Regions from separate parts of the Flavobacterium sp. KBS0721 genome, predicted to be linked through region 2. Evidence: riboswitches for the same ligand, from Rfam matches in the RefSeq annotation. Region 2 holds a riboswitch; each other region holds the start of a gene.
The links. A riboswitch is a leader RNA that binds a small molecule or an ion and turns the genes downstream of it on or off. The one in region 2 is predicted to bind S-adenosylmethionine.

Region 1: another riboswitch for S-adenosylmethionine. It lies ahead of B0M43_RS07680 (homocysteine S-methyltransferase family protein); the one in region 2 lies ahead of B0M43_RS15705 (TlpA disulfide reductase family protein).
Region 3: another riboswitch for S-adenosylmethionine. It lies ahead of B0M43_RS07590 (alpha/beta fold hydrolase); the one in region 2 lies ahead of B0M43_RS15705 (TlpA disulfide reductase family protein).

The regions. Positions count from the first base shown of each region.
Region 1 covers NZ_CP042170.1:1,725,480-1,733,843, reverse strand. Annotated here, with positions in the region: gene metH (methionine synthase) at 1-480, opposite strand, end outside; gene B0M43_RS07685 (hypothetical protein) at 879-1,385, opposite strand; gene B0M43_RS07680 (homocysteine S-methyltransferase family protein) at 1,396-2,400, opposite strand; SAM riboswitch class I at 2,704-2,818, opposite strand; gene B0M43_RS07675 (IS3 family transposase) at 3,202-4,068, opposite strand; gene B0M43_RS24625 (transposase) at 4,068-4,502, opposite strand; gene B0M43_RS07670 (NAD(P)/FAD-dependent oxidoreductase) at 4,625-5,677, opposite strand; gene B0M43_RS07665 (bifunctional precorrin-2 dehydrogenase/sirohydrochlorin ferrochelatase) at 5,964-6,545, opposite strand; gene cobA (uroporphyrinogen-III C-methyltransferase) at 6,707-7,483, opposite strand; gene B0M43_RS07655 (HEPN domain-containing protein) at 7,476-8,364, opposite strand, start outside.
Region 2 covers NZ_CP042170.1:3,622,049-3,630,412, reverse strand. Annotated here, with positions in the region: gene B0M43_RS15715 (VOC family protein) at 1-193, opposite strand, end outside; gene B0M43_RS15710 (aminotransferase class V-fold PLP-dependent enzyme) at 878-2,371, opposite strand; gene B0M43_RS15705 (TlpA disulfide reductase family protein) at 2,421-3,404, opposite strand; gene B0M43_RS24805 (hypothetical protein) at 3,471-3,605, shown strand; SAM riboswitch class I at 3,658-3,757, opposite strand; gene B0M43_RS15700 (BamA/TamA family outer membrane protein) at 4,243-5,313, shown strand; gene B0M43_RS15695 (MgtC/SapB family protein) at 5,488-5,910, opposite strand; gene B0M43_RS15690 (DUF4465 domain-containing protein) at 6,128-7,075, opposite strand; gene B0M43_RS15685 (hypothetical protein) at 7,130-8,359, opposite strand.
Region 3 covers NZ_CP042170.1:1,706,868-1,715,231, reverse strand. Annotated here, with positions in the region: gene B0M43_RS07600 (hypothetical protein) at 17-712, opposite strand; gene thrA (bifunctional aspartate kinase/homoserine dehydrogenase I) at 764-3,178, opposite strand; gene B0M43_RS07590 (alpha/beta fold hydrolase) at 3,180-4,163, opposite strand; SAM riboswitch class I at 4,241-4,349, opposite strand; gene B0M43_RS07585 (hypothetical protein) at 4,538-4,741, opposite strand; gene B0M43_RS07580 (aspartate kinase) at 5,355-6,443, opposite strand; gene B0M43_RS07575 (O-acetylhomoserine aminocarboxypropyltransferase/cysteine synthase family protein) at 6,608-7,912, opposite strand; gene B0M43_RS07570 (hypothetical protein) at 8,050-8,244, opposite strand.

The sequences.
Region 1 (8,364 bases), 1.9 Mb from region 2:
ATCCGCCTGACCTACTTCGTCAAAAGCCATAATAATTGCCGCAGCTCCGTATCGTTTGATTAATTTGGCGTGGTGAATAAAGGCTTCTTCGCCTTCTTTCAACGAAATCGAGTTGACAACACTTTTTCCCTGTACTACTTTAAGACCCGCTTCGATGATTTCCCATTTCGAACTGTCGATCATAATCGGCACTCTCGAAATATCCGGTTCTGATGCAATTAAATTCAGGAATTTTGTCATTGCCTGAACACCATCAAGCATTCCTTCATCCATATTAATATCGATGATCTGTGCTCCACCTTCTACTTGTTGTCTTGCAATATCAAGCGCCTCGTCATATTTCTCTTCCTTGATCAGGCGAAGGAATTTTCTCGAACCAGTTACATTCGTACGTTCCCCAACGTTTACAAAAACACTTTCGGGCGTAATAATCAACGGTTCTAATCCTGCTAATACAAGGTCTCTTCTTTTTTCTGCCATTTTTTCTAAGTTACTAAGGCCCTAAGATTCTAAGGTTCTAAGTTTTTTTTATTCTTATTTCTTTCCTGCGAGGTTTTTAAAACCTTGTAGGTATTATATATTTATCTAACTAATAATCTTATTTTGGGCGTGTCCCTCCGGGTCGGGCTATCCGTTCCTAGTCCTCGCACTTCCTTCGTCAGGCTGTGGGCTATCCACTTCTATCCCTCACGCGGTATCGGTTTCAAAAGATATTTTATATTTTCTAAAATTTCAATTATCGTTTTAAAATCTTTGAAGCTATTATATATGTCGTTCCTACGGAACTTTTGTTGTGAATCGTTTATCATTTTCAACGGAATAAATTCCGTTGCTACCAACATTTCGTTCCTCCGGAACTTTTAAAGCCTGTAAAACATTCAATTTAATGTCAACAAATCTTTAATTTCACTTAATAATCCATACCTACCATAGCCTAAATCTTTAGATTTTTTAGAAACCATATTTTTTAATTCATGGTAATTTTCTAAGTATGTCTGTGCTATCGTAATAATTGGCTTATTGTTTTTCATTAAATACAAATACTCATAACTTCCGACTTTACCTTTCTCTATTCTAAGTTCAAAACCATCAAAATCTTTAAAATTAAAAGTCTTTTTATATCCTAAAAAAGTTCTTTTTTCGATAGTATCATTTTCAATTTTTACATTAATTATTTTATTTTTAAACTCATGCAAAAAAATAAGGATTAGCAAAATACTTGCAATTATGGGTAACCAAATTTCTTTTAAATCTGTTTCGCCTGCATTTAATTTTATCAATTCAAAAAAAGACCCGACTAAAGCAACAATTAAGAAAAAAACGATTAATCCAGGTATTAGAAATACTCTAAAATTAAATATCGATTTAATTTTTACATTTTTCATTCAATACATTTTAAGCCAATACCGGCGCAATTCTCGGCTTATAATCTTTCGCCACCTCAGCAATTAATCGAATATGATCCGGAGTTGTTCCGCAACAGCCACCGATAATGTTAATTAAATTATCATCTAAATATTCTTTGATTAAAGCCTGAGTTTGTTCTGGCGTTTCATCATATTGTCCGAACGCGTTTGGCAAACCTGCATTTGGATGTGCCGAAACGTTGAACTGTGTATGCTGTGATAATGTTTTTAAATACGGTTTCAATAAATCGGCTCCAAGAGCGCAATTGAATCCTACGCTTAATAACGGAATATGTGAAACTGAAATCAAAAACGCTTCAACCGTTTGTCCGGAAAGTGTTCTTCCTGAAGCATCGGTAATCGTTCCTGAAACCATGATTGGAATATCAAGATTACGTTCATCTTTTACTTCTTCGATTGCGAAAAGTGCTGCTTTAGCATTTAACGTATCGAAAATGGTTTCTACCAAAAGTAAATCACATCCGCCATCCATTAACGCTTCTACTTGTTGTTTGTAAGCAATACGCAAATCATCAAAAGTTACGGCTCTGTAACCCGGATCATTTACGTCTGGTGACATACTTGCTGTTCTGTTTGTCGGTCCGATTGAACCTGCTACGAAACGTGGTTTCTCCGGATTTTTAGCCGTGAATTCATCTGCTACCTGACGCGCAATTTTAGCCGATTCGTAGTTTAATTCGTAAACCAAATCTTCCAGGAAATAGTCGGCCATACCGATCGTAGTTCCTGAAAAAGTATTGGTTTCAACAATGTCAGCGCCAGCATCAAAATACGCAGCGTGAACATCGCGGATCGCTTGTGGTTGTGTTATGGATAGTAAATCGTTGTTTCCTTTTAACGGATGTGGGAAATCCTTGAAACGCTCTCCTCTGAAATCTTCTTCTGAGAAATTATAGCGTTGCAACATTGTTCCCATTGCTCCGTCAAGGATTAGGATATTTTTTTTAATTGCTTCTTGTATCGTAATTGCCATATTCTTTTGCCGCTAAGGCACTAAGGCGCAAAGCTTTTTTTATTCTATTATTTAAAACATACCTAATAGGTTTTGAAAACCTGATGGATACGCATTTTGATTCGCATTGATTCCAAGAATTCACTATTGCCGGCTAATTAGCCCCGATTGAGCCGTTATCCTCGTAGTGAAACGGAGAGATATAGGCGAAAGCGGGAACGATGTTGGCATAAATGCGCCAATGATTCGCTCATTATACTTTGAATTCAGTAAAATAATATTGTAAGGTTGTCAGGAAAAGTTGAGGAAATACTTTATGTATTTGTGTTATCTATCTTTAATACTATGAATTAGTGTAAAGTAGAATTTAGCACCTTCTTTATGATAAAGGGTTGCTAAGGTTTCATCGGGTCTATCCCTCCGCCTTTCGTGATAACTTTCAATAAATTTAGGAACGGTGCAAAGGTATGAAATAGCCTTGCGACTTGCAAGTTTTTTTTTTGGAAGGTTCTGAGGGACTAAGATTCTGAGGTTCTAAGGTTTTTTTTAAGGTGCTGAGATGCTAAGATACTAAGGAACTAAGTTTGGCTTTTGTTTTTCAAATATAGCCCGCGGTTTCAACCACGGGGAACGTATTGTGATAATTCGTTTGTGTTGAGATCATGTAAATTGATTATACGTTGTGTCTATACGTTGTGTCTTTACGTTGCGGTAATGCGATGTGTGTATGCATTGCGTTCCAGTGGTTGAAACCACTGGCTATGTTTTATATGCTGACTAGTCCTAAATAATCGATACAGATTATTAGACAAATATATTTAATTAGACACCTGTAATATTTTTTATTGCAGGTGTTTTTCTTTTATAAGTTCTCATCTTTACTACACTTTGTTGATGCATTTGACTTGGAGTGAGCATATAATTAGAGTAATGTGGTCTTTTGTTATTATAAATATCAATTGCATTTTTCACTAAAACCTTCATTACAGCAAGTTTTAGATTAAACTTATCAATATTAAATTCTTGTTTTAAAATTCCATTTATTCTCTCAGCTACTGCATTCTCATAGGGATCAGAGTTTTGGGTCATACTACATTTTATATTGTTTTTATGTAATAGTTTTTGATATTCATCAGAACAATATTGTATTCCTCTATCTGAATGATGTATTAATGTTTTGCCTTTATCTCTGCGTTTTTTTATTGCATTTTTTAAAGCTGTTAAACTACTATGAGCATTCATATTATCTGCCACATTAAAACCCATTATTCTTTTAGAGTAAGCGTCAGTTATTAGACTTAAATAACATGGATTCTTTCTTTTTCCAATATAGGTTATATCTGATACCCAGACTTGCTCTGGTCTACAAATCTCTAACTCTAATATTTGATTTTGATGTTTTCTAAATCTATGATGAGAGTTTGTTGTTATATGGTAAGAACGTTTTGATATTATCAATAAATGATTTGCTCTAAGTATATCTATAAATTTATCTCGGCCTATTTTAAGTTGATTCAACTCGCTTTTTAAAAGATAATACAATTTTCTTGCTCCAATTCGAGGCATTGTATTTCTAATTTCCAAAACCATATTAACAACTTTTGAAGCCAAAAGCTTCTTATCGCAACTTTTTTTTACTCGACGATAGTAAACCTGTCTGTCAATCCCGAACAAAGTACAGGCAAACATTATTGTTTGTTGTTGTTCTTTTTTAAAATGGTCGATTGTTCGGGTGGTGAGTTTTTTCGAATGTCAATTTGATATTCTTTTTCTGCTATATCAATCATCATATCGAAAATAATAGCTTTTTTATCAGCAACGAAAGCCTGCTGTTCTAAAAATGCTCTTTGTTTTTCCAATAACTTCACTTTGGCTTCAAGTTCCATTATTTTCTGTTCAGGAGATTTTTGCATAAGAGAAGGTGTTTGATTGTCCCAATCAAAGTTACCGAATTTTCGAAGCCATTGAACAATTGTTGAACGTGATTGAATAGCATAATCTTTCTTAACTTGAGAAATTGAGGTTTTTCCCTGTTCTATTTCTTGAACAATTTGAAGTTTTAAAGACATACTGTAATCTTTCTGTGTACGCTTAACATAGCGCAATTCTTGATCTTTTTCCATAATGATACTTTTTGTGTATCGCTATTTCAGGACAAGACATGCTTTATAAATAAAAAGCTCAAACTAAAAGTTTGAGCTTTTTATATAAATCCTGAGTCTTAGCATCTCAGAATCTTAGCAACTTAGACTATCGCTTTCACAACCGCCTTCGGCGCTTCTTTTCGTGTTCCGTCGAAACCATCTACTCCAGAAACTGTGGTATATTTTAAAACGTATTTTTTACCTGGATTGATAATTTGGTATGCGGCCTGGCACATTAAAGTTGCTTCGTGGAAACCACAAAGAATCAATTTTAATTTCCCTGGGTAAGTATTTACGTCTCCAATGGCAAAGATTCCAGGAATATTGGTCTGGTAATCTAAGGCGTTGTTTACTTTGATTGCATTTTTCTCTATATCTAATCCCCAGTCTCCAATTGGACCTAATTTTGGTGTCAATCCGAAAAGTGGAATAAAGAAATCTGTTTCGATTTTACGGTGTGCTCCGTTTTCTTCGATATCTAACGATTCAACGTGCTCAGCACCGTTGATTCCGATTACTTCTGCTGGTGTAATTAATTTAATTTTTCCAGATGTTTTTAATTCCTGTACTTTTTCTACAGAATCAAGAGCTCCTCTGAATTCATTTCTTCTGTGAATTAAAGTTACTTCTGAAGCTACATTTGCCAAGAAAATACTCCAGTCTAAAGCTGAATCTCCTCCTCCGGCAATTACAACTCTTTTATCTCTGAATTTCTCCGGATTTTTGATGAAGTATTTTACTCCTTTATCTTCATAAAACTCGATATCTTCAATAAGTGGCTTGCGTGGCTCAAAACTTCCTAAACCTCCAGCAATAGCAATAACCGGTGCGTGAAATTTAGTTCCTTTGTTTGATGTTACGATAAAACTTCCGTCTTCTTGTTTTTCGATGGTTTCAGCTCTTTCTCCTAATGTGTAACCTGGCTCAAATTGTTTAATTTGCTCTTGTAGGTTATCAATTAAATCTCCTGCTAAAACTTCAGGAAAACCAGGAATATCATAAATAGGTTTTTTAGGGTACAATTCTGAAAGTTGTCCTCCTGCTTGTGGTAAAGCATCTAAAATATGACATTTTAATTTTAATAATCCTGCCTCGAAAACGGCAAATAAACCTGTTGGTCCTGCTCCAATTATAAGTATATCTGTTTTAATCATTATGTTGTTGTTTATAATCATTCTTAATAATACAAAGAAACGAATAATATATTCTAATGACAAATGATTTTTATCATTGATTTCTTTGTGAATTTTTTTTCATCGGGTTAAACCCGAAGCTATAATATGAATCCGTTCCTCTGGAATCATCGGGTTAAAACCCAATGCTAAAATATGAAACGTTCCTCCTCCATCGGTTTAATCCCGAAGCTACAATATGGATCGTTCCTCCTCCATCGGGTTGAAACCCGACGCTACAATATGAAACGTTCCTCCGGAACTCTTGCTATTCTTTGTTTTTTAATGAAGCGGTAATCTCGTTCATCCTTTTAACCTTTTCTTCAAAATCACCTTTTAAGGTTCTTCTGTATTCGTTCAGGTTTTCTACCATTTTATTGATGTCTTCCGGAATTACTTCTTCAAAAAACTCCCGCAGTCTTTTGGCTGTTGTTGGCGATTTCCCGTTGGTCGAAATGGCAATTTTTACATTTCCTTTCGTTACAATTCCGCCCAGATAATAATCACATAAATCTGGTGTATCAGCAATATTGCATATCAAATACCGCTTTCGGGACAGATCGTATACCTTTTTGTTGACTTTTAAATCATCGGTACAAGCGATTACCATATGACGCTTTTTGAGCATTTTCTTTTTGAACTTCGATTCCGTCAATTTAATTGAAGGATGACTTTCTGCTAATACTTTAATTTCTAAATGAAAATCCGGCGCTACAACCTCAACATTTGCATTAGGGCTCGACTTTAATAAAAAAGAGAGCTTTTCTAGTCCCACATTTCCTCCACCCACAATCAGAACATTTAGATTATGAAGCTTTAGAAATATTGGATATAATTCGTTTTGTTCCATTTTAATTTAATTTCATCCAATCAAAATTAGATGATTTACCAATCACATGTTCCTAACGGAACGTTTTTATTGATAACATTTTTTTTCTACCCATGAATTGTTCCTAACGGAACATTCATGGATTATTTCTATTGATTAGCTATTCCTGACCGAATATAACGCTAACGAATTGTCTCTTTTGATAGAAATTCTTCGTAAAATCCTTTTAATTTATTGCTTTCGCGAACAACGTTTCCGAGAATGATAATCGCTGGTGAACTCAGCTGTCTTTGTTTTACAACTTCTAAAATCGAATCTACTGTTCCAACTCCTACTTTTTCGTCAGAGGTTGTTCCGTTTTGAATGATCGCAACGGGCAAATCTCCTTTAGCTTCTTTTTGAAACAAATCGATAATTTGAGGCAATTTGTGCATTCCCATCAAAATAACAACTGTTGCAGAAGATTGCGCCGCCAAAGCTACATCCGAAGATAATTTTCTATCAGAAGTTGTTCCGGTAATTGCCCAAAAGCTTTCTGAAACACCTCTTTTAGTAATAGAAATTCCCTGACTTGCCGGAACTGCGACTACCGAAGATATTCCGGGAATTACAATTGTTTCGATTCCGAAGCTTTCTGCAAATTCTATTTCTTCGCTTCCGCGACCGAAAATAAACGGATCACCACCTTTTAAACGCACTACATTTCCGTACGTTAATGCATTATCAACAATCAATTGATTGATTTGATCCTGCGTATAAGCGTGATTTCCTATTTTTTTTCCAACAAAAATTTTGATGGCATTTTTTGGAGCGTGTGCTAATATTTCGTCATTGGCCAAGGCATCGTACAAAACCACATTCGCTTCAGCAAGGGCTTTTACGGCTTTCAGCGTAAGCAAATCCGGATCACCGGGACCTGCACCAACTAAAGTTACTTTGGGTTTTATTGTATTATGCATTTGCTAATTCTTGAGCTCTGTATTTTTCTATGGTATCAAAAAATGAAATTCCTTGCTGAATATATGCTTTTGCAAATGCTTCCGTAGGTTCATTTTGGTTGATTTGATATACCAATTCTCTAAATGTTGTTGGTAATTGAATTTTATCAGTTGCAATGAAAACAGTATCAAATAAATCTACAATTCCGGCGTGATTATTTGTTTTTTCGTTTTCTGAAAGCAATAAAGCTTTAGCACCATTTACAAATCCTGCATAAGCATGGTAAATAGCATCTGACCATTTTCCTTCGTCGAAAGATTCTTGTGCGAATGTCAATTTATCTTTGGCTTCTAATAATAAAGTAGCAACCAAGTCAATTACAACTCCGGCACATTCTCCTACTCCAACTGCTTTTACGTAATTATCAGCATTACCCCAATCTATGAAATCAGCTTCGGTTAAATTGGTTACGTCTGCGAAAGGTTTCAAAATTTCATAGAAATATTTCTCTCCTTTTAGATCATAATAATTAAGGAATTTTTCTCCGTTGGCATTCGCGTCAAAATCATTTAAAATCGTACGTAATGCATCTGGTCCTCTACGACTCGGTATTTTGATAACTTTGTCCGCAAAACGTCCTGCTCCGTTTCCTAATCTTCCTCCTCCTAATAAAACCTGCAATGCCGGAGCCACTAATTTTCCTGAATTGATAGACATTCCCTGAAAACCAATTGCAGACATATTGTGTTGCCCGCAAGCATTCATACAACCCGAAATTTTAATCTCGATTTCCTGGTTGTTTAAATATTGTGGATATTCTGCGTTTAAAACTTTTTCTAATTCTTCTGCAATACCGGTACTACTTGCAATCCCCAAATTACAAGTATCTGTACCGGGACAT
Region 2 (8,364 bases):
TGGCATTACTGTCGCATATTTCTATATAAGAATCAAATGCTTTGTTCTTTAGCATTACACACTTTTCTAAATTAAATTCCGGCAAACTCCAATCGTGTACCACTTCAAAATTAAGGGTTTTGTAAAATTGTATGGTTCTTTCAAAATCCTGTGCCTTGATCGCAAAATGATGAAATCCTATTATATTATTCATTGTTATTTTTTTTGATGTAAATATGTTTTTTAAAAATTGTTGGTTGTTTACTTAGAAATTTTATCCCAACATATTTAAGATATATTCGATAATATGTCGCTCCGCTGGAGCTATTGAAAACTACATTCTGATTGGCTATAAATATTACGCTCCGCTGGAGCTATCGCAACGTTTGTCATCTCGAACGAAGGGAGATCCGAGCGATAGCTAACATACGAAGTATATCACATCAGCAGATCGACAAAGATTATCGATTGTGTTCCATCGGAACACCTCATCGGTAGAAAAAAAACACATCGTGAGAAACATCGTCCCATTGGGACGTTTGAGAAATTGTATCTGTAATCTGTATATGTTTTTACCAATTATTATTTATAAAATCAAACATTCCTAAGGAACGTGAAAAAACGCCTTATTTATTGGGCTACCTACGAAATGTTCCGATGGAACAAAAACAAAGCGATAAGATATTATCCTTAACAAATTGTTCCATTGAATTTTCCTTAGCTTAATGAAATTGACCGATAGTTATCGGGAGGCCCAAACGACTACTTCACTTACTTTTTATTTTATTTCGGATTTCAGTGAACTTCGTTTGTAACGAATTGCATCGCCAGTTAGCCCTTTCAGGCTTCTGGAGCGGGATTAGCTCCTAAAAAAAAGTTTTACTTTTATTAAGAAAATTTACTCCAGCCAAAACCATTCTTTTACCTCGTTTTCTATCGTTTCTTCTTTTATAATACTTTCATATTCATTAGTCGCCGTATTGTACTGATAGTCTTTTTGCCACTCTTTATGGTGTAAAACTACTTGCTGAATGGCATCGGAAATAAATAAAACTTCCTCATTGGTCATGATGGGATGCAAAGACAAACGTACCCATCCCGGTTTATTGGTTTGGTTTTTCTGAAGAAGATCTTCGGTTATCTTGTTGGATTGTGCCTCATTGATATTGAATAAATAATGGGCATATGTACTTGCGCAGGACCAGCCACCACGAACCTGAACGCCAAAGCGATCATTTAAAAGTCGTACGATTAAATTATAGTGAATGTCTTCTATTAAAAAGGAAACACATCCTATTCTTTCTGTTTTTAGATCTCCAAGAATAGACAAACCGGGAATCTTTTGAAACTCGCTGTAACAGAGATTAAGCAATTCTTTTTCTCTGTTTTTTATGTTTTCGACGGCCATTTGGTGTTTTAGTTTCAAGGCCAAAGCAGCTCTCATGACTTGAAGAAAACCCGGAGTTCCGCCATCTTCCTTGACTTCTATCGAATCGCTGTAATGATATATTCCCCAAGGATTGGTGATCTTTACATTTCCTCCTCCCGGATTATCAGGAACGTCACTTTTATACAGCTTTTCATTAAAAACCAAAACACCACAGGTTCCGGGACCGCCTAAGAATTTATGAGGAGAAAAAAAGATAGCGTCCAACTGTTCTTTGGGATCTTTTGGGTGCATATCGATTTGCACATATGGTGCTGCGGCGGCAAAATCGACAAAGCAGAATCCGTTGTTTTCATGCATCACTTTGGCCAGTTCATGATAAGGTGTAATGATACCTGTAACATTTGAGGCAGCTGTAAACGAACCAATTTTCAGCGTTCTGTCGGCATATTTTTTAAGTAATTCAGCCAGTATTTTGGGATCTGTCAAATTATTCTCGTCGGGAGGTACAACCACAACATCGGCATTTGTTTCATACCACGAAACCTGATTAGAATGATGCTCCATATGGGTGATAAAAACGACAGGTTTATCAGATTTATTCGGCTCATTATTTACTCTGTTATGCGCATTACGCAATCCTATAAAACGCTGTAATTTTGATAACGCGGCTGTCATTCCGGTTCCGGTTGTCACCAAAACATCAGATTCGTTAGCATTAACATGCTTTTTGATTAATTGTCTGGCATGATTGTAGGCATAAGTCGACGTTTTACCCGTTTCGCTGGAGAAAGAGTGCGTATTGGCAATCATTGGGCCTATTTTATTGAGCATAATATCTTCAATGGGCAGGTATAATCTTCCGCTGGCCACCCAGTCTGCATATAATAAGTTTTGAGTGCCATATGCCGACTCGAAAGTGTGTTTTACTCCTATTGTATTTCCTCTAAACTTAGAAAAATAACGCTCTAACTGACTTGGTTTCGTTTTCTCAATAACATTCATTTCCATTTCATTTTTAAATTAACTTGTTTACTGCTTATTGTATTCCTAACTATTTATTCAAAAGCGATTTAAGCGTGGTTTGCAGTTCGTCTCCGTGAAGGTTTCTCGCGACAATAATCCCTTTTGAATCGACTAAATAATTAGCAGGAATGGCTCTTACGCCGTACAATTTAGCGATAGCACTATTCCAGAATAATAAATCAGATACATGCAGCCAGTCTAAGTGATCGTCTTGAATTCCTTTTACCCAGTTTTCTTTCTTTTTGTCTAATGAAATTCCGATGATATTAAAACCTTTATCGTGATATTCTTTGTAAGCTGCTACAATATTTGGATTTTCTCTTCGGCAAGGTCCGCACCATGAAGCCCAGAAATCTACCAATGTATATCCTTTAAGGTTTTCTGAAAAACGAATGGATTTTCCTTCTGGATCCTGAGACACAAAATCAGGTGCTTTTTTTCCGACCTGTAATCCGTTAAGCACTTTTACAAGTTCCTGAAGTTCTTTCACGTAAGTGGAATTTTGCTGACTTTTATCCAGAAGCGAAATGTTTTTTGTGATTTCTTCCGGACTCAGTCTATAAGACCAATTTCGGTACAACACATATGCAGAAACCAGAGAACCAGGATGTTCTGTGATAAATTTACTTATATCAACATTCTCCGTTTTTCTGTAATTATTAAATAAATCCTGAGACGCAGAACCTTCTACAACCGATGTGCTGTAATATTTAACAGGGCTTAATTTTACTGTAATAGGCGATTTTTCAAGGAATATATACAATGGACTATCGGCTGTATTTAGGCTTAATCCGTACAATTCAGGAAGTTTTACTTTCGTTTTAAAACTGAATTTTCCGTCGGTAACTTTTACCGAATCTATGGTGGTAAACATCTTGTTGTGAAACTTTTGCAGGTATACATATTGAGCCACAGTATCGACAACTGTTCCTTTTAGCTGCACATTTGCCTCTTGTGCCTGAGTTGTTGTTGCGCAAAGGCATAAAGCCAAAAATGCTACTATTTTTTTCATTGGGTTTGTTTTTTAAAAATTGGACATATAAATTCCCGGACCAGAATAAAAATGGTCTGCTATTACATGGATAAAAAAGAAAAAGGGGATAAAAAAGTTACGTGTAGTGCATTCGGAAAACCAAAAGGTGGTTTTCTATTTTTGAAAATAAGTTACATTGTTCCGTACAGGCAGGTAATATTTGTTCAGTTTTCATTCTAAAAAATAAATGATTTAATACTAATGATCTTATGCAGATTTACTAATGAAATATATCTTATCTGTCCGCGTTGGCGGAAGGATTTAGCACCTTATTGGGCAACAGGTTGCTAAGACATCATCGGGCCTACTCCCTCAGTCTTTCTGGATAAGTTCATGTAGATTTTTTCTACTCTGCAAATATATATATAAATTCTATGTAATTAGTAGAGTTTAAATTTATTTTTTAAAATATTTTAAATTAATACACAATGAAAGCAATTTTAAAAGACAAAAAAACTCAGTAAAATAAGGCATAACAATAAAAATATCAATTTGTTATGCGTTTAAAAATACTTTGATTTTATTTAAAATATCCAGTATTTTGGGATGAAAGTTTCATCATACATTATTAAGAAATGCTTTTCAAAACAAAAAATAAACTACAAAAATTGATTCTTTCGAAAAATAATAAAATTAAAAATGCGGCCTTTTTTTAGAACATAGACCGCACCTTTTCTTACAACTTTAAAAAAAAATATTTATCTTTAAGTTTTTATGAAGGGTAAAAAATGGTTGTTCTGTTTTTTATAATCACTTCACTTCATGCGCTTTAGAATACAAACACTTTTTATAAGACTAACTTAAAAGTAAATTTAAAATGCAGAAAATCTTACCTTTCCTAATCATCTTCTTATGGTCTTCTGGTATTTGGAGTCAGACAAAATCTACTGATAGTACAGCCTCTAAGAAACCAGAAAAAAATATTGATTTTAATGTAATGCCTTATCTTAATTATAATAGGACAATGGATTTTATGTTTGGCGCTATCCCCATGATGATGTACAAATTAAATAAAAACGATACTATTTCGCCTAAATCTTTATCAGGTATATCTGCGGTTTACACGACCAACAAATCCTATTTTATAGCCACGTTTAACAAATTCTTTTTTAAAGAAGATTCCTGGCGTTTGCAATTTTTCGCAGCAACGGGCAATCAAAATGCGCAGTTTTATGTTGATGATATTGATGTGCCTGATTTTTACAATTACGGGACTAAGACAACAATGGCAAGTTTTACGATTCAGCGTAAATTATTCAAATCTTTTTATGCCGGTGTTGGATACGCGTACGCACATTATGACACGAAATATCAAGATGATGTTGAGCCTTCGTCTGTAACACATACTAATGGTTTACAACTTATTATGTTATACGATACGAGAGATGCAATTTATTATCCTACCAAGGGTGAAAAAATAAAAATACGATGGCTTGATTATCCTGAATGGTTTGGGAACGATGTTGGTGCTAATAAAATTCTTTCGGAGTACAATCAATATTTTCCTATGCGGGACGGAACGGATGTTCTGGCAGCAAGGTTTGCCGGTAAGTTTGGATTAGGAAATATTGCCTTCGAACAACAGCAAACTATTGGCAGTGAAGACATAAGAGGATATTCTGAAGGGAAATATCGCGGCGATGGACTGATGGATGTACAGGCTGAGTATCGCTATAATTTTAATAAAAGAATGGGGCTTGTGGGATTTGCCGGGATTGCCACTATTTATGGCTCAGATACAGAAAGTTTCAACTGGAAATTATATCCCGGAGCCGGCGTAGGTTATCGCTACAGGGCTTTTAAAAACGAAAAATTCAACATAGGATTGGATGCCGCTGTTGGTAAAGACGACTGGGGACTTTATTTTAGAATTGGAGAAGCTTTTTAGAGGGTTTTATCGATTTTGCTTTGATTTAAAATATTTTTTTCACGCAGATTTTAGCAGATTTTTTTTTAAATCGCCGTCTTTGTTTTGACTCTTTACTCTTTACTCTTTACTCTTTACTCTTTACTCTTTACTCTTTACTCTTTACTCTTTACTCTTTACTCTATCTCTTCCTCTCTACTTCCTATTCCTCATCCAGTTTTCTATAGGTTCAAGAACAGTATTAACGATGGTTACCAAAAAGGTACAAATTAAGGTTTCGGCAAAGTATCCCGAAGCTGCGATACAGCCTATAGCGGCACTACACCATATTGTGGCAGCTGAGTTTAATCCGTGTACATTAGGACCTTCTCTGAAAATAACGCCCGCTCCCAGAAAACCAACTCCCATAACTACCTGAGCGGTAATACGGGTAACATCGATATTGGGTTGGCTTGCAGCGACTTTTATAGACAATAATACAAAAGCAGCAGCTCCTGTTGCCACGAGCATATTGGTTTTTAAACCTGTTTCTTTATGATGCCATTGTCTCTCGAAACCTATAATTAATCCTGCGAATAAAGCAATGACAAGTCGGGTAAAAAATTCTGTTGTGCTCAAAATTATTCTTTTATGGGTTTAGAAAATCTGCTCTGTTTCTTTATCTTAATTTCAAACATTAAATATAACAATTTTCAAGATTATTAAATTCTACAGATTAATATAAATAGCTAACAGGATTTAGAAACTTGTTTGGATCATGCTTTTTATTTGACCTCTAAAAAAAAGCTGCAAGGTTTCTTGCAGCTTTTATAAAGTAATGATAAAATTAATATCCTTAATCTACGCGTTTTACAGAAAGTTTGTCTAAACAAAAATAAGCTGCAGTATTCATTCCGTACACTAAATCCGAATCTGTTGATGTCATCTGGAAAACAAGATATTTTACTTCTCCTAAACTCTGAAGATTACTTGCATTTACGTTTATCCATCCAGTAGGAATTACTAATGAAGATCCTGTATGATTTGCTAATGTATGCACAATAGGATTTGTAATTGTTCCGTCTTCGTTTACTCCATAAATTAATAATTTGAAAGAATCACCGGAGGTAAATGCTCTTGCAAATCCATCTCCATACAAACAACCGTAATACGGCCATGGGTGCATGTTTATTTTTAATCCTTCAACTTTATACAATCCTGTGTTTCCAATTTTAACCCAGTTAGAAAAACTGCTTTCGCTAAAAGTAGTTCCTTGTGGATTTTTAGGATCTAAATAACTCGACCAGTATGCAACAATGTACGGATCACCAGTTGTTCCGGGAGTTCCGGCTGCAATTGTAGAAGAAGTACCAAAACCGCTTCCTGCCATAGTTCCCCATTGATGAGGCACCCATCCATCAGATCCGCCAGGACCTGAACCGGAACCGTAATCTGTGATATCATTTACATTTGAAACGATAAAACCATCCCAATAATTATAACCTGAAGATGTTGCAGTATGCGAAAATGTAAAAATGTCAACATTTAAATTCGTGTTCGAAACATACGTGTTTTCCCAGTATTTACCACCGGTTGTTGTAATACCGCTGGTTAATAATGCGCTGGTTAAATTAAGTGTCGATGTGGTTCCAATTGCAGGGTCTGCTACTGTTCTTTTTGTTATACCATTCTGGCTTTTTGCAACTGCACTGGCGTTTTCATTGGTTAAAGGAGCATCATCATTGTTACAGGATGAAAGTCCTAACAAAAGACCAACTGATAAAAAATAAAGTACTTTTTTCATAATTTATAAAATTTAGGGTTAATATTCATTTTTAATTACTCTTAAAAAGGGTGCTTATTTACTTGCTTTTGGAAAGTTCAGATCTTCGGCTTGTGTAAAAAAGTTGGTTACCAAATCAGAAGCACCTGCTTCTGCAAATGACGAAACGTATACCTTAACAAAATCGATTCCCGGTAAATGAACTTTCTTTCCGTTATTATCTACAGCCCAGCTAATATCTATCGACGGATCTTTAATACCTGCGTAACCCCACTCAAAAGTTCCTATATTAAAATTTGTACCTTCTCCATCGCTTACATCTTTTACCGGCAGATATATTTTTGTTCCTTTTAGGGTGTAGGATTCTCCCATCCATTGTGGATAATAATTATAGCGTCTCCATTTTTTTGTTCTTGTAATAAAACCGGAAGCATTTTTATTGTCTTTCCATTTGATATACTCTTTATCAAACTGCCAGTCTTTTGTGCCTGTTACAGCTGCTTTAGCCGCATCTGGCTTAGTGTATGTAATTTCATAATTTTTAACAGTAGTCGATTTATTGTATTCACTACCGGCGATTTCGTACCATTCGTTTTCGTCTGCAATACCATTTTTATTGGCATCATAAGCAACATATACACTTACAGGAGAAAATTTGACGCTATTACTTGTCTCATTCATCAGAATTGTAAAATCGCGTTTACCATAGGCGTTTATTACGGTATGATCAAATGCTGTAACGATAGATCCTCCAAAAGTTCCCAGCGGCACAGCATTTCCTTCGATAAGGTCTGACTGAACTCTTTCAAGAGCTTCTGATTTGGTTGCAAAGGCAAAACTGTCAAAATTATAGGCCGGAGCAGGTATGTAATCGATAAGCGTTAATGCTTTTGAAGTGTACGTTTTACCTGTTTCTGAAACTGTAATTTTTGTAGCCGCTTGTTTGACAACTTTACCCAATGTTACTGTAAGATCTACAGCATACGTAGCTGCTTTTGGCACTATAAACTGTAAAGTTTTAGTGTCTCCAATAACAGAATCTTTTACAACTCCGTCAGCTCCGGTTACTTTTGTTGTCCATTTGTATTTTGCAAGTGCAGCCTCAGCATTTTCGATCACTACTTCAGGATTTACGGTTACTGCATTGTATCTGCTAACTGTAAAATCTGACGCTAGTTTTACTGAAATTGAAGCTACTTTAACGGGTTGCGTTTCAGTACCTTCTTGTTTTGAATCGTCATTGCTGCAGCAATAAAAAGCGCCAATAGCCAATAGAAACAAACTATGTTTTAAATACTTTTTCATATCCT
Region 3 (8,364 bases), 1.9 Mb from region 2:
ATAGTTAGTTAAGATTTTATTTTTTCTTTTTTGGACTACTTTTTTTCTTCACCTCTGCTTTTGCTGTTACTACAGGTTTATTACAATCATTGGTCTCATACAATTCTATAAGTCTGTTTAACAATGTCGGTTTCTTAAAGTTTTCGGCATTTACTGCTTCTAAAAATTTAGGGCATTCTTTAAACAATAATTCACAATGATTTCTAACGGCTTTATCCATCCCAACATTAATAGACATCATATCAGATAAATAGAAAATAAAAAAAACACCATCTGCTTTTTCTTTCCCCATATAAAGTACTGTTCCTCCGCTAGAACCTGTCGTTGTTCCGTTTATAGCATTGAATCGCATTGTAGATCGAACGGCATCAACTGCTAATTTTATTCCGTTAGAATAAGCAACGTATAACCAGTATTTTTTTGTACCTTCTTTTATCCCTTTTTCACCTTTATTGGTATGTATAAATAATCTTTCGGCTATAAATGAATTTTCGTCTTTATCTGTATATTCAATTTTTTTTATTTCTTCACTTAAAATCTTTTCAGTATCACCTTTTTCTGTCAGCCTAAATTTTACTTTCGAATCATTGATTTCAACCATTTCGGCAAAACCATTCTTTGTTTCTCCATTTTCCAGAGTAAGTGTAGCTTTATAATATTTAGCCTGCATACTCATAGAGATTAGACAAAAAAGGATAATAATTTTTTTCATGTTATTGTTTATTTGTTTTTTTAGTATTCTTAACAAATTTAAAATTCTTTTTTATCCTTTATCTGACAATCTTAAAATATCTCCAAAAACGCCTCTCGCTGTAACCGCAGAACCTGCACCGGCACCCTGAATTACAATTGGACGATCTCCGTAAGATTCTGTATATATTTCGAAGAAAGAATCAGATCCTTTTAATCCGCCCAAAGCAGTATCAGATGGTACCGAAACTAATTTTACTTCCAGAATTCCTTTATCATTTTGTAAATCTCCAGACAATTCGCCAATGTATCTTAGTACGTGATTGGGTTTTTGATCGGCTTTTATTTTCTCGTAAATTGGGTCGAATTCTTTTAGCTTGGTTAAGAAATCAGACACATTTCCTTCACGCAAATGTTCCGGAATTAAATTCTGAATCGAGATTTCTTCAAATTCATTCTGTAAATCTAATTCCCTTGCCAAAATCAATAATTTTCTTCCCACATCATTACCGCATAAATCTTCACGCGGGTCTGGTTCTGTATATCCGTTATCAATTGCTTCTTTTAGAATTTCACTAAAAGGAGCGTCTTTCGCAGAAAAATTATTGAATAAATAACTCAATGTTCCAGAGAAAACCCCTTTTATTTTTGTGATATTTTCACCTGAAAGATGCAATAATTTTATAGTATCAATTAATGGCAATCCGGCACCAACATTGGTTTCATACAAATAGTTCTTTTGGTTATCTGTTAAAGATTTTCTTAGTTCTTTGTAAAAACCATAACTCAGTGTATTGGCTACTTTATTAGATGAAATCAGGTCGAAACTGCTCTCTATCAAAGAAATATAATTTTCTACGAAAGTCGCGCTTGCCGTATTATCAATCGCAATTAAGTTTTCTAAATGATGTTGGTTCGCGTAAGCAATTACATCATTGATGGTATAATCAAGACCGTCTTTTGCAATGTCATTCTTCCAGTTTGAAGTTACTCCATTTTTGTTTAAAAGTAATTTCTTCGAATTGGCAATTGCAAAAACATTCAACTTGATATCTTTACGTTTTTCGATGGCTGCAGCCGATTCTAATATTTGATTGATTAAAGTTCCGCCAACTAATCCGTGACCAAAAATAGCAATGTTGATTTTCTTTGAAACTCCAAAAATCTCTCCGTGAATTACGTTCAACGCTTTATTAAGTTCTGATTTTTTAACCACCAAACTCACGTTTTTACCCGTAACGGTGTTGTTAAACAAAATTGGAACTATTTTATTTTTGATTAAAGCAGTGTAAGGCTTATGAAAAGTACTCAAATCCTGACCAATAATCGAAATAACCGAAACATTGTCGGTAACTGTAATTTGGTTTACATCTTTAGAATAAAAATCATTTTCGAATTCTTTTTCCAATTCGATCATCGCTGTTGTTGCTTTATCTGTAGCTACAACCAACCCAATTCCTCTTTCTGAAGATCCTTGAGAAATAATACTTACACTAATATTGTGATCGCCCATTACTTTAAAAATACGGGCATCAACCCCTGCTTTTCCTAATAATCCGCGTCCTTCAAGATTTACCAATGATAAATTCTCTAAAACCGAAAGTGTTTTGATTCCTTCTTTAGCCGAATCTGAAGTAATTAATGTGCCGCGATTTTCGTGATTGAATGTATTTAAAATACGAAGTGGAATATTTTTTTCTAATAAAGGGATTATCGTTTTGGCATGCAGGATTGTTGCGCCAAAGTTCGCTAATTCGTTCGCTTCATTAAACGAAAGAAATTCAATTTTTTTAGCATCAGCCACCAAATCAGGATTTGCTGTATAAATTCCGTCAACGTGCGTGAAGTTTTGTAACTCTTCGGCATTTAAGTAATTAGCGATTAACGATGCGGTATAATTGCTTCCGTTTCTTCCTAAAGTTGTGGTGTCATTATTATTGTTTGAACCAATGAAACCAGTTACAATATTTACCGTTGAACCATTGTGTTCTTTAAAATAATTGACAACGTTTTTCTTAGAAAGCTGTTCTAATGGCTGTGCATCACCAAATTTAGAGTCGGTTTTCAGCAATTCACGTGAATCGACAAAATTTGCCGGAATTCCTTTCTCTTTTAAAATTGCCGTCAATAATTTAGCCGAAAGCAATTCTCCTTTCGATAAAATCTGATCTTTTATTTTATTGCTGTAATCGCCAATTAAGCTTACACCTTCAAAAAGTTTTTCTAAAATAGTAAACTCTTCAGACAAGTCTACCTGAGGATAATCTGAAACCTGGTACGTTTTAAAATTCTCAAATAATGGTTTGTAATTGCCGTTTTTGGAAGCAAGTTTTAAAATATATTCTAATTCATCTGTAGCATTTCCGCGGGCAGAAACTACGACTGCAATTTGTTCTCCTTGATTTACTTTATCAGAAATGATTGAAACTACCTTGTTAAGTCCTTCTCCGTTTGATAACGATTTGCCTCCAAATTTTAATATTTTCATTTTATTTTTCTATTGTTTCTGCCTTAAAAATATCGGCAAGTAAATGATCTAATTGTTTGTACTCGATTAAAAAAGCGTCATGTCCGTGAACCGAATCTATTTCGCTGTAAAAAACATTGTCTTTGAACTTCTTTAATTCCTGAAAAGTTTCACGATTTTCTTTTGGTGTAAAAAACAAATCAGAGTTGATTCCGATAATATGAATCGCTGCATTTGTTCTCGACATTAAAGTTTTGAAATCATCACTATTTCTGGTAATATCTATGGTTTTGAGCAATTGGTTCATCAGTTTATAAGATGACAATTGGTATCTCTTTTGTAATTTTTCACCGTGATGCGCCAACCAGCTTTCGATATTAAAAATTAGCTGCTCGTTGTTGATCGTACGTTGAAATTTTTCCTTGAATGATTCAGGAGAGCGGTAACACAGCATGGCATGTATTCTGGCATCTTCGATAGGTCTTGCTGAATTGTTTAGGATTTGCTCTTGCAAATAACAATTGGCAATCATCCAGTCGGTCGATTTCCAGTCGGTTGCAATTGGGATTAAGTTCTGCGTAATATTAGGTTCTAATGCCAGGATTTCCCAGGCAATTCCTCCGCCAACAGAACCTCCAATAATGGTGTGCAATTGGGCGATATTTAATGTCTCCAGACCTTTTATAAAAATTCTGGCAATATCTCTTGTGGTGAAATCCTGATAATTTTCTATTATAAACGTATCGTTTCCGTTTCCGGGAACGTCGAATGCCAATACGGTATATTTGTGGGTATCTATTGTTTTTTCTTCGCCAATTAAATCATTCCACCAACCATTTTCGCCAGTAACCTGAGCATTTCCGGTCAAAGCGTGATTGACCAAAACTATAGGCGCGCTATGCAATGGTAAACCAAAAAGTGTAAAACTCAATGGTAATAATGGATATGCTGCACCACTCTCGGTGATGAAATTTTGAATTATAATGGGACTTGGTATATTTTCCAATTTCAAATCTTTTTATTATTGATTTGTATGTGGAAATATTAGAAAGAAAGTACTAGAGTGAAACTAGAAAATTCTTGTTGTTATCTTTCCACGTTTGGGCGTGGTAGAATGCAGCACCTTCTTCGATTTAACGAAGGGTTGCTAAGGATTCATCGGGTCTAATCCCTCGTCCTTTCTTTATAACATTTCAATACGTTTTTGAACTTAAAGGTGCAAATTAACTACTTATTTCTTAAACTAACAAATTTTATCGAAACTGATTGCTTAATTTCTTAAACATAATTCAAACAAAAACTATTGTACGCAAAAAATTACCGAACAATTAGCCCAGTAAAATTAAGCAGGTATTCCCCTATTTTATGATACTTTTTGATTTAGATAAAAAGTGTTTCATTCTCTTTTGAATACATCAAAAATAATAATGAATTTGGTTCTTTTTTCTCCGCTACTTTATCTGCCTCCGTGATTCCAAATCTTGGGTGTACCAATTCATTTGTTGGTGGTGGCGGATTATTTCTTTTAGCTCTTAAGTTTTTCAATGTAGAAAACGTTTTTGTTATGTAGTTTAATTTGCTCATGATATTTAAGTTTATGTTAGTTTGCGTTTTATAATCTTTATTGTTTATTTAATTTTTTGTTATGGCAACCAAATGGAATAAAAAAAACCCTTTTGGATCACAATACCAAAAGGGTTTAAGTTTTATACAACTTATATATACTTTTAGTATCAACAGACGCGTACACAAATACGTGCGACGTTAAACATCTTGTTCATCTGTAGGGATTTATTCATCTTGGATTTACTTGCTATTTTAAAAAATTCTTGCATTTGTTTTATTTTAATAAGCTTCCCGGAAACTGCCAAATATTTTAACTTTTATCTTTTTTTAAATCAATTAAGAAAGAAAGTTGTTTCAACTTTTGTCCCGATCGACATAACTATATTCAGAATACTAAGTTTATTTTACTGGTAATTTTGAGGTATTACAAATGTGCGAATATTTTTTCAATTATGCAAGTGAGGATCAGCAAATTAATCGTAAAAAACGTCAAAAAACATCTTTTTAACGTTAAAAAACATCCTACAAATTAAAGATCTTAAAAAAAGAACGTTAAAACTTACAAAAAAATACATCGCGAACTTTCCTGTTTCATTATATCAAAGACCAACTAACTGCTATTCGAAACCACTTACAGCCAAACTGCTTCTTTATTTTTAATTTTTTCGGCCACTTTTAAAATGTCAGTTATTATACCTCTTGATATGGCCTGCTTACATGCCGAAGCGCTTTGAATTGCTATTGGAACATCTGCATAGGATTGTGTATAAATTTCAAAAATAGTATCTGAGCCTTTTAGCTGTCCTATGGCAGACCAGACTGGTTCTGAAACTATTTTTACTTCTAATGTATTTTTCTCTAAATCAAATTCTCCTACGTATCTTAGCACATGATTGTCTGCCTGGGCAATTTTTGCAATTTTAAATGATTTGTCGATCGCTTCTGTATTAAGAATGCCGTTTTTCTCCAGATGTTCTTCTGTAATGAGAGAATTAATTTTTATATCAGAGAAATCAAAATCTTTTCCAATTTCCCTTGTCAAAATCAATAACTTCCTTGCTGTATCATTTCCTGACAAATCTTCCTTAAAGGTTGACCGCATTAAACCCAATAAACTTGCATCTTTGAGCAGAGATGAAAAAGAACTATCTTCTGTCGCAAACCTATTAAAAACATAACTCAGATTATCTGAGAAAACACCTCGTATCTTAGTAATTTTCTCGCCTGAAGAATACAAATCTCTTAAGGTTTGCAATACCGGAAAACCTGTGTCTACTGATGTTTCGTACAAAAATTCTTTGTCGTATTTTTTAAGATTCTCCCTGATGCCTTTATACAAATCAATTGGCAATGTATTGGCTTTTTTATTTACCGCTACAATGTTAAAACCATTCTCAATCAAAGTGTTATAATGATGAATGAGCTCGTCGCTCGCTGTTGCATCAACGGCTATTAAGTTCTCAAATTCGTTTTCTTTGGCAAATTCAATAATATCCTGCACTTTAAACGGAACAGCCAATTCTAAGAAATTGGTTTCCCAGGCATATCCAACGCCTTCTTTCTCGAAAAACGCTACTGTTGAATTGGTTATAATTGGAAAATGAAAATCAATATTTTTACTTTCGAGAAAAAACTCCTGACTTTCGATAATTTGATTGATCAAAGTACTTCCTATATTTCCAATTCCAAAAAGGATGATATTTATTTTAAGCTTTGACATAATTTTATTTTTTTGGGGGTTAATTAACCCATATGAGATAGACGTACTGCTGTGCGCCCCTACATATATGGTGAAATCTTTATGTTGAATTTCTTCTATAAAAAATCACCTCTAGCAGAACTCACGCTGCTAAAGGCAATTTTTCAAACAAAAAACAAAAAAACCTAATTTTTATTAATACTGTATTGCGATTGGGTAATGCTGGTGAAAGCAGCTTGCAAATCAGCTATTAAATCCTCGATATCTTCAATTCCGACAGAAAGTCGAACTAAATCTTTTGAAACTCCTGTTTCCAGTTGGTCTGCATCAGACAATTGTTGGTGCGTTGTACTTGCCGGATGAATAATTAATGATTTTGTATCACCAATATTGGCCAAAAGCGAGAACAACTTAGTTTGATCTACCACTTTTTTAGCGGCATCAAAACCACCCTTTAGTCCAAAAGTGATCACGCCACTTTGTCCTTTTGGCAAATATTGTTGTGCTAAATCATAATATTTATTGTTTTTAAGACCTGGATAATTTACCCAAACTACCTCATCTTGTTTTTCTAACCAAGAGGCCAGAGCCAAAGCGTTTTCGCTATGTTTCTGAATTCGGATTGGTAAAGTTTCTAATCCCTGAATAATCTGAAAAGCATTAAATGGACTCAAAGCTGCTCCAAAATCACGTAAACCTTCGATTCTTGCTTTTGCTATAAAAGCTGCATTTCCTAAAGCTTCATGATACACCAAACCGTGATATCCTGCAGAAGGCTCTGTAAACTCAGGGAATTTTCCGTTCGACCAGTCAAATTTTCCTGCATCTATAATAACGCCTCCTAATGAAGTTCCGTTTCCTGAAATATATTTGGTTAAAGAGTGAATTACGATATCTGCTCCGTACTGAATTGGATTCAATAAATAAGGTGTAGCAACCGTATTGTCTACAATAAAAGGAACTTTGAAGTTTTTGGCTTCCGCCGAAATTCCTTTTAAGTCTAATACATCTAATTTTGGATTCCCTAAAGATTCTACAAAAAAGGCTCTTGTGTTTTCTTTAGCTGCTTTTGTAAAATTTTCAGGTTGAGAAGGATCTACAAAAGTCGTTGTAATTCCTAAACGAGGCAAAGTTACATTTAGCAAATTATAAGTTCCTCCGTATAAACTATTGGAAGCCACTATATGATCGCCCGCTTTTAAAAGAGTCAACAAAGTTGTAGAAATTGCCGATGCTCCGGATGCTGTCACTACAGCTCCAATCCCGCCTTCGAGTGCAGCCAGTCGTTGCTCTAAAATATCGTTTGTCGGGTTATTTAATCTCGTGTAAATAAATCCGGCTTCGGCAAGACCAAATAAATTGGCAGCGTGATCTGAATCGTTAAATACATAAGATGATGTCTGGTAAATAGGCACTGCTCTTGTTCCTGCATTTTTAGTAACATCGTGTCCTGCGTGTAGTGCGTTTGTTGCAAATTTTTGTGTGCTCATGATCTTAGTTTTTTAGGTATTGTGAATACTATTATATATTGTTATTTGAAATTGATTTTTGATTGTAATCGTTATTTGAAATCGCAATTAAAATTGATTTTTGAAATTGATATTGTTATTGATATTGATATTGTTACTTATTGAATAAAAAAGTCTTCTCCTTCTTCTTCAAGGTTATACATTAAGAGCAGTAATGATTTTTGACTTCTTATTAACTCCTGCTCCGCATTTAGTCTTGTAACTTCTCTTGTTATGTCTTCGGATTTATTATTGTTTTTTTGAGAATCGTTTCTCAATAAATATTCTATTGCGATTGAGTTTAATGTTTTCATAATATAAAATTTAAAAATATTGAAATAAAAAAAAGCCCTTTCGGATGGCTACCAAAAGGGCTTATAGTTCTAACTATAACAAAGATTTTATCTTTTACTTTTGGCAACAACGAATTGGGA